DNA from 2 places in the Nocardioides sp. NPDC006273 genome. Region 1 is predicted to be linked to the other one. Evidence: predicted binding sites of a transcription regulator. Region 1 holds the regulator's gene; the other holds the start of a gene.
The links. Region 1 encodes LexA, which represses DNA repair genes until DNA is damaged. Its sites were predicted from a motif close to TCGAACANNTGTTCGA; they were not measured.

Region 1 (4,183 bases):
CTGGCCACCCTCCTCGGCCACACGGGAGTCGAGCACCTTGGTGTCGCTGTGTCGGCAGAACGGACAGTGCACGGTCGAGCCCCTCTCATGAAGCCTGTGGATCCAGGCCGTCTCAACGGCGGCCCGAGCCTGTGGAACCTGTGGATACGAGCGTGGACCCCTGTGGAACAACACCCTCATCGCTGTGAGTCATCCACCTATTCATGTGAACTAGATGTGGATAACTACAGCCGTGTAACTACTAGATGTAGTGGTAACCGTACGCCCGCCCCTCAGTCGATGCAAGCGCAGGGCGGGTTTCCCGCCTGCACGGCGTGTCGCCGGGCCAAACACCGAAAGATTCCGGTTCAGGGGCGCCGAACTGGGCTGCATGCGTAAGAATGACCCCCGTGACAAACATCTCCGGAGGAAATCGCGTCGGGTCGCGGAGAGGCACGCGCCCCAGAAGCGGTCCCCGGCCACCATTCATCTTGCCTGCGATCGCGACACTGGCCTCCCTGATCATCTGGGGAGTGCTGGTGTGGGTCGCCGTCGGTTTCGGGGCCGACGCACGGGGAGGCGATTCCGGCGCCTGGGTGAAGCTCGCCATCGCGGCGGTCTTCGCAGTCGCCTGCCTCTTCCTGACCTTCACCTTCGCCGGGAAGGCCTGGCGGGCCCTCACCGGCTCCCCCACCCCACCGCCCGCCGACGACTACGCCGGAAACCACTCCAACGCCTACGTGGAGGAGCAGGACTACCCGGGCCAGGCCTACTCGGAGCAGGACTACTACGGCACCGGCTCCTACGGCTACGAGGACACCGGCTCCTACAGCCGACACAGCGCCGACACCGGGAACCAGCAGCAGCCCTACGGCAGCACCGGGAGTCGCTCGGCCTACACCGACACGAGCTCCCAGTCGCCATACGGCTATCCCGGAGACGATCAGGGCTACGGCAGCACCGGCAGCCGGGCTGCCTACGGCGCATCGGCCTACCAGCCGCCGACCGCTCCCCCGCCGACCCCGCAGCCCTACTACTCCAACCCCTCGACGCCGACCTCGACACCACAGAGCACCTCGGTGTACGGATCGCAGGGATACACCACCGACGGCTACCCCGCCCAGCAGGCCGGATCGCCGCAGTACCAGTCCGGCTCCTACCAGGCGCCGACCGGCTACGGCCAGACCGGCTCTCGGGCTCGACTGACCCAGGATCCCGCCGCGACCCAGGCGATGCCCACCCAGCGGCCTCCCCAGGACCCGGCCGACCAACCGGACGACGAATGGCCGCCGCGACACGGCATCCGCAACAAGCAGTGGCCGCCGGCCGAGCCGGACAGCCCCTACCGCGGGCGTCACTGACCCTGACCCAGCGGGCCCCGAAACAGCGAGAGTGCTGCAGACGCTTCCCATCGTCTGCAGCACTCTCACTTTCCCCGGTTGCCGGCTGCCGGTCTCGAAGGAGCAGCCGGACATCTGTGTGGCCTATCCAGCCTGTCGAGATGAGCTCACGGCGCGGTCGGGACGATCAGGGTCTGCCCGGACAGGAGCATCGAGGACTCGAGGCCGTTGAGCTCCTTGATCGTCCGCTCCATCTCCCGAATCGAAGCGTCGGTGCCGATGACGGCCTTCTCGGAGATGTCCCAGAGCGTGTCGCCATCACCGACGACCATCGTGTGAGCGGCGGAACCGGAGCTTTTTTCGGCACCGCTCTCCACCGCGAACGCCACCTTCGCCCCGATCAGCGCGATCCCGAAGAGCACGACCAGCGCGAACGCGAACACGACGACCCGTCCTCGCCGGGTGAGCCGCACCGTCGAGCGACGCTCCTCACGCACAGGACGGGGCGGTTCGGCTACGGGCAGCACATAGACGGTTGCACTCATCACGGCCTCCAGTTCACAAGTCTCTCGATCACGTGTTCGATCGAGCACATGTTCGAAGTTAGATCACGTGTTCGAACAACGCAAGTGGCGCGCCCAAGAATTTTCGAGCGCCGACACGCGTCACAAACGAGATCGAACAGATGTTTGAAGTAGTGGTGCCAGAGGGACTAATGTGATGGCATGACCACGCAGAAGACAGGCACCGGATCAGGCGGTTCGAAGAAGAGCCGCGTCCGCGAGCTCCCCGACGGGCCGCCGGACGCGACCGGGCTCACGCCGCGTCAGCAGCGCATCCTCGCGCACCTGCGCGACAGCATCGAACAGCGCGGCTACCCGCCCAGCATGCGCGAGATCGGCGCCGCGGTCGGGCTGACCAGCACCAGCAGCGTCGCCCACCAGCTCCGCGCGTTGGAGCAGCGTGGTCTGATCCGCAAGGACCCGAAGCGACCCCGCGCCCTCGAGGTGTTCCTCCCCGAGGTGATGGCTCACCGCAAGGCCATGTCCGGCGAGGAGCCCGAGACGACGATCGCCTCCGAGGCCGCCGTCGACCCCAACCCCGACGCCACGATGGTCCCCCTGGTCGGGCGGATCGCGGCCGGTGGCCCGATCCTGGCCGAGGAGACGTCGAGCCAGCAGAGCGTCGAGGACGTCTTCCCGCTGCCCAAGCAGCTGGTCGGCAACGGCGACCTCTTCCTGCTCTCGGTCTCCGGTGACTCGATGGTCGACGCCGCCATCTGCGACGGCGACTTCGTGGTCGTGCGCCAGCAGCCGACCGCGGAGAACGGCGAGATCGTGGCCGCGCTGATCGACGGCGAGGCGACCGTCAAGACGCTCTCCCGCAAGGACGGCAAGGTGTGGCTGCTGCCGCACAACGCTGCGTACGAGCCGATCGACGGCACCCACGCGACGATCCTCGGCAAGGTGACGGCTGTTCTGCGTAGCCTCTGAGACCTGAATACTGCGTGAGATCCAGCCGCCGGCCCATACGGGACCGGCGGCTGCGTCGTCTCCTGCAGCGCCCGGCGTCGCCATCACGTCTCGCGGCCCGGATAGGCGTTTCACCGGTGTAGGGTCGGCCCTCTGCGCTTAGACTGCCCTGGTCTGCCTTCCCGAACGTCTGGTATCTCATGCGAAACATTGCCCGCCGGATCAACCGCAAACAACGCTCCCTCGTCCTGATCGCAGGCATGGTCGTAGCCACGTTCGCGGCCACCATGCCCGCAACCGGGTCGACCCCGGCGGGGTCGGTGATGACCGGCGGTGAGACCGGCGTCGAGCAGCCGGTGACGGAGAAGACGGCCCGCGAGGCGCTCGCCGCGGCCAAGAAGGTCAAGCGCAACCAGTCGGTGCGTGGCACCCGGCAGGTCGTGCCCGGCCGGCACGTCGCCGGCCGACCCGACGCGACGATCGCGCTGGCCGACCTGTGGAACGCCAAGGACGCTCTGGACGGCCCCAACCAGGTGGCGGCGCGCGAGCTGCTCGCCCGCCCCCGCGCAGCCACCCAGACCTGCAGCCACGCGGTCTGCGTCCACTACACCCCCGGCAAGGGTGGCGACAAGGCGTCCGTGGCCTACGCGAACCAGGTCCGCGACGTGGTCACGAAGGTCCACAACATCTACGTGAAGGCGGGCTACCGCAAGCCCGCGGCCGACAAGTCGGTCACCCCGGGCAAGGTCGACATCTACCTGGAGAACCTCTACGACGAGGGCTACTACGGCTACTGCGCGCCCGAGACGAAGGTCTCCAAGACCGCCGCGACCGCCTACTGCGTGCTGGACAACGACTACGCCACCAGCGAGTACGGCTCCATGAACACGCCCACGGAGAACCTCCGCGTGACGGCTGCTCATGAGTACTTCCACGCGGTCCAGTTCGCCTACGACGCCGGCGAGGACCGCTGGATGATGGAGTCCACCGCGACCTGGGTCGAGGACGAGGTCTACGACAGCATCAACGACAACCGGCAATACCTGGCCTACGGCCAGCTCGAGGACCAGCGCAAGCCGCTCGACAACTCCAACGTCTCCAACCTCGGCATCTACGGCAACTGGATCTTCTTCCGCTATCTCTCCGAGCGTTTCACCAGGAAGCGCGGTGACCTGCCGGCAGTGGTCCTCGACGTCTGGAACCGGGCCCCGTCGACCCACTCCACCCTCGCCATCCGCCGGGCGCTCGCCGCTCGCGGCACCACCCTCAAGGCGCAGTACGCCCGCTTCGCCGCCGCCAACCTGGCCCCCAGGAAGACCTACAGCGAGGGCCGCGCCTACTACGCGCCGGTCTACGACGGCCGCAAGGCACTGCCCGCGAAGCGGCAGACGG
Region 2 (4,183 bases), on a different contig from region 1:
CCGCGGCGGGTGAGCCTGCGCCAGCCCCCGCGAACCGTGCGGACGATGAAATACACCAGCACCAGCCCGGCTGCCAGCAGAACTGCGGCGATCCCGGCGGCGGCCAGCGGGTGCTCGGTCGCGAACCAGACCACGCCGAGGACGAGGCCGTCCTCGACCAGGCTGACCACCGAGTTGGAGACTGGCTCCGGGGAGGAGTTGACCGCCAGTCGCTCGCTGGCCTTGACCAGATGCGACATCAGCGCCGAGGTGCCGCCCACGACGCCGCCGACGGCCGCGCTGAGCGAGTCGGCCTCACCGGCGAGCAGGACGCCGATCACGGCGCCGATCGTGGGCCGGATCACCGTGGAGATCGAGTCCCACGTCGAGTCGATGTAGGGCACCTTGTCGGCGACGAACTCGATCGCGAACATCACCCCTGCCGCGGTCAGCACGGGCCAGGTGCCGAGCACGTCGGGGATCTCCTCGGCCCCCGTCGTACGCTGCACGACGCCGAGCACCAGCAGGACGAGGTAGGCGTTGATGCCACTGGCCCACCCGCTGGAGAAGGTCAGCGCTAGAGATTCCATGGGGACATCTTGGCCTACGCCGGCGCGGGTCCAGACTCCGTCCTGTCGGAGAACGGTGCCGTCTTCCCGTATTTACCCTCGTCACACCCCGTACGGCAGAATGGGCTGCTCAACCCAGAGACGACCCCCACGTGGCAAGGAGACCGGATGACCATGACGACACCCGACGAGAACGAAGGTGTGGTCGTGAACGAGGACCCCGAGGCCGCCGTAGAGGTGGCCGCCCTCGCGGCTGAGCCCGTGCCGCGGGAGATGACGTGGGCGATTCGCTTGATCATCGGGCTGGTCGCGTTCAGCGCCGTCGTGGTCGTGGTGATGGTGCTGCGTTCCGACGACCTGGTGCGCGCCTGGGCGGAGGGCAACCCCTCGGCCAAGCGCATCTTGGAGACCGAGGGCCTCGAAGCCCTCATCAACCCGCCCACCGACAACCGGATCAGCGCGCCGGCGTTCATCGCCCCCGCGATCACGCTGTTCGGGGTGATGGCCTGCATGCTGGGCGTACTCGCGGTCTTCCTCCGCAACGGCTTCGAGTGGTCTCGCATCACGATCACCTTCCTGGTGTTCATCTCCGCTGTGGCCAGCGTCGGTGGCATCCTGACCGGACCGCCGGTGATCATCACCGTTCTCACCGCGATCGCGATCGTCATCGCCGCGGCCCTGCTGGTGGTGATGTGGCTGCCGGCGAACACGCGCTACATCCACCCGCCGCACCAGATCCGCGGCATGGTCGTCGAGGACTGAGCGACCCGCAGCACTTCTCGACTCGCCCCGTCTCCGAAACGTCTTGTGACTGTCGGTGGCGGGGTGTAGTTTGATTCTTGTGTTCGAACAAACGTTCGAACAACAGGCTCTGGCGGGTGTCGTCCTCGACCCCCGGCGCCCGCCGGAGCCGTCCACTGCGGGGTCGACCGTGAGCGAGAAGGACGACCCCGATGCATCTGCTGCCGGCGACGACACACAGCTATCTCTTCCGCGCGACCGAGTCGCTCTCGGAGGCCATCGTGGGCGACGACGTGCCGAGCCGGTACGCGATGGCGCACGTCGCCGCCCTCCAGGCCGCCGCCGCGCTGATCGCGGCCCGCACCGACCCTGTCGAGGCCGCGAGCCGCGCCGGTCGTCGCCGCCCGTGGAACGCCTGGGTCCGCCTGAAGAAGGTCGCACCCGAGCTCTCCGAGTGGGCCGACTACTTCGCCGCCGGCGCCGCCAAGCGCGCCGCCGCGGAGGCCGGCTCGATCCGGGCGGTCACGGCGGAGGAGGCCGACGACCAGGTGCGCGACGCCGATCGTTTCCTCGCCGTCGTCGAGGAGTCCCTCGGGCTGATGGCCCACACCTCGGTGGTCAGCCGGCCTCGGCACGACCGCCTCGTGGGCTGATTCAGGTGAGGTGGGCACAGGGCCTACGCTTGGCCTCATGGCAGCTGGCTCCGCATCAACCAGTCGTCGGGCAGGCGCCCGGACCGTCGCCGTCTGGGACGCGCTCGACCCGGTCCTGGCCTCCGGCTCGCTCGACGTCCTCGACATCGGCGGTGGCACCGGCACTTCTGCCGTACGTGTCGCCGGGCTCGGTCACACGGTCACCGTCGTCGACCCCAGTCCCGACGCCCTGGCCGCGCTCGACCGCCGCGCCCGCGAGGCCGGCGTCTCGGTCGACGCGCGCCAAGGTGACCTTGCCGCACTCTCCGACGTCGTCGATCCCGGCGGTGCCGACGTGGTGCTCTGCCACGGCGTTCTCGAGGTCGTCCCCGACCCGGCGGCGGCACTGGCAGGGATCCGCGAGGTGCTCCGTCCCGGCGGCACCCTCAGCCTGCTGGTCGCCCAGCGCACCGCCGCCGTCCTCTCCCGAGCCCTGGCCGGCCACTTCGCGCAGGCCGCCGAGCTCCTCGACGACACCACCCCGCAGGGGCGCTCCGGGCGCCGGTTCTCGCTCGACGAGGTCACCGGGCTGCTCGAGGCCGCTGGTTTCGAGGTCTCGGAGGTTCGTGGCGTACGCGTGTTCATCGATCATGTTCCCGGGGCGCTGCTCGACGCCGATCCTGGTGCGACCAACGCGCTTGTGGATCTGGAGCAGGCGGCTTCTACGCGTCCGGATTACCTGCCGTTGGCTTCGCAGCTGCATCTGCTTGCTTCGCTTCGCGGTTAGCTCGCTCCGCTTCGCATGTGGCTCGCTTCGCTTCGCCGGTTGGCGCCGACGCGGCGCAAAGGTCCCACCTCCGCCAGCGCTCCGGAGGCCACCGGACCTTCCGGACAGATCCACCGGTGCCCAGGAGACCTTCGGCCATGATCTGAGCGACCGTGAGGACATCGTCCGCGAGCTGCTGCGCCTCTCGGCGCGTGTCACCCGGCGGATGCGGCGGGCCGGCACGGTCGGCCGCACCATCGCGTTGACAGTCCGGTTCACCGACTTCAAGACGATCTCCCGCTCCCGCACCCTGCTCGACCCCACCGACGTCACCCAGGAGGTGCAGGCCACGGTCGCCCGCCTCTACGACGAGCTGAACCTCCGCGGCCGGGCGCTACGCCTGGTCGGGGTCCGGGTCGAGCACCTCATCGCGCGCGAGGGGACCGATCGACAGCTCGTGCTCGGCGCGCGGGAACGAGGCTGGTCCGAGGCCGATCGAGCCACGGACCGGGTCGCCGAGCGCTTCGGTTCCAGCCTCGTACGTCGTGCGAGCCTGCTCAGTGACGGCCAGGGTTGACGCGACAGCCGGTTTGCTTGACACAATCACCTCAGGTTGTGCCATGTGGCAGAACGTCGAGGGGCAAGAATTTTCGGGGCTCACTACCGCCTTCAGGGTGGCGAGCCTAGACTTGGAGATGCCCCAACAGGACATGGGAGGTACGGTGCCACTCTCGGAAGAGGAGCTTCGCCTGCTCGAGCAGATGGAGCGCGCGCTCTCGGCGGAGGACCCGAAGTTCGCCTCCGCCCTCCGAGGCACGGCCTTGCGCCGTGCCCAACGTCGGCATGCGGTCATCGCGGGCGTCGTGCTCGCCGGTGGAGTCGCGCTGTTGATGACCGGTGTGATCTCGCGGATGTGGGTCATCGGGGTGGTCGGCTTCCTGGTGATGCTGGCCTCGACCTCCGTGCTGCTCACCGCTCTGCGCGGCGCCGCCACGGTCGAGGAGGACGACGGAGACCATGAGCCCCGCAGCTCTTTCCTCGACCGCGCCAGCGAACGCTGGAAACAGCGTCGCCGCAACAGCGACGACCTCTGAGCCTCAGGAAGAGATCAGTTCCCGCTCGGACCGCGCCGCCGGTCCGGCGGCAGCCGGTGCAGTCGGACGGCGGAAGACCGACGCCGGCCACAGGCGTGCCCGGCGCCGTGCGCGCCTGTCGACGTGCTCGCTGAGCGTGGCCGAGACCAGGCGTACGTCGTCCCCGACCGCGGCTGTGTCACGACGCTCGGCGTAGCGGTTGCGCTCGACGGCGGTGACGATCCGCTGCAGCGCGGCCATCGGCTCGCGGTCTCGCAGGTGAGGGGCGAGCCCGGTGGCCTCCTCCCGCGGTGATCGAGTCCCGGACCAGGGCAGACCCAGGTCGATCGCGGTGTCGCCCAGCTCGGCCCAGCAGGCCTCCGCGTCACCGGCGAGCCGAGCCTTACGACGCCGGCGCCGGAT

Region 2: ABZZ22_RS11585 (SAV_6107 family HEPN domain-containing protein) is a predicted target of LexA. The motif match lies at 1,394-1,409, and genes of this name have one in related genera.

What each region holds. Positions count from the first base shown of each region.
Region 1 is NZ_JBEXSD010000002.1:61,338-65,520, reverse strand. It holds gene nrdR (transcriptional regulator NrdR) at 1-72, opposite strand, end outside; gene ABZZ22_RS01375 (hypothetical protein) at 471-1,340, shown strand; gene ABZZ22_RS01370 (LysM peptidoglycan-binding domain-containing protein) at 1,487-1,864, opposite strand; gene lexA (transcriptional repressor LexA) at 2,045-2,812, shown strand; gene ABZZ22_RS01360 (MXAN_6640 family putative metalloprotease) at 2,992-4,183, shown strand, end outside.
Region 2 is NZ_JBEXSD010000021.1:42,496-46,678, forward strand. It holds gene ABZZ22_RS11575 (DUF4126 domain-containing protein) at 1-569, opposite strand, end outside; gene ABZZ22_RS11580 (hypothetical protein) at 717-1,310, shown strand; gene ABZZ22_RS11585 (SAV_6107 family HEPN domain-containing protein) at 1,502-1,942, shown strand; gene ABZZ22_RS11590 (methyltransferase domain-containing protein) at 1,980-2,708, shown strand; gene ABZZ22_RS11595 (hypothetical protein) at 2,689-3,264, shown strand; gene ABZZ22_RS11600 (DUF3040 domain-containing protein) at 3,410-3,781, shown strand; gene ABZZ22_RS11605 (DUF3488 and transglutaminase-like domain-containing protein) at 3,785-4,183, opposite strand, start outside.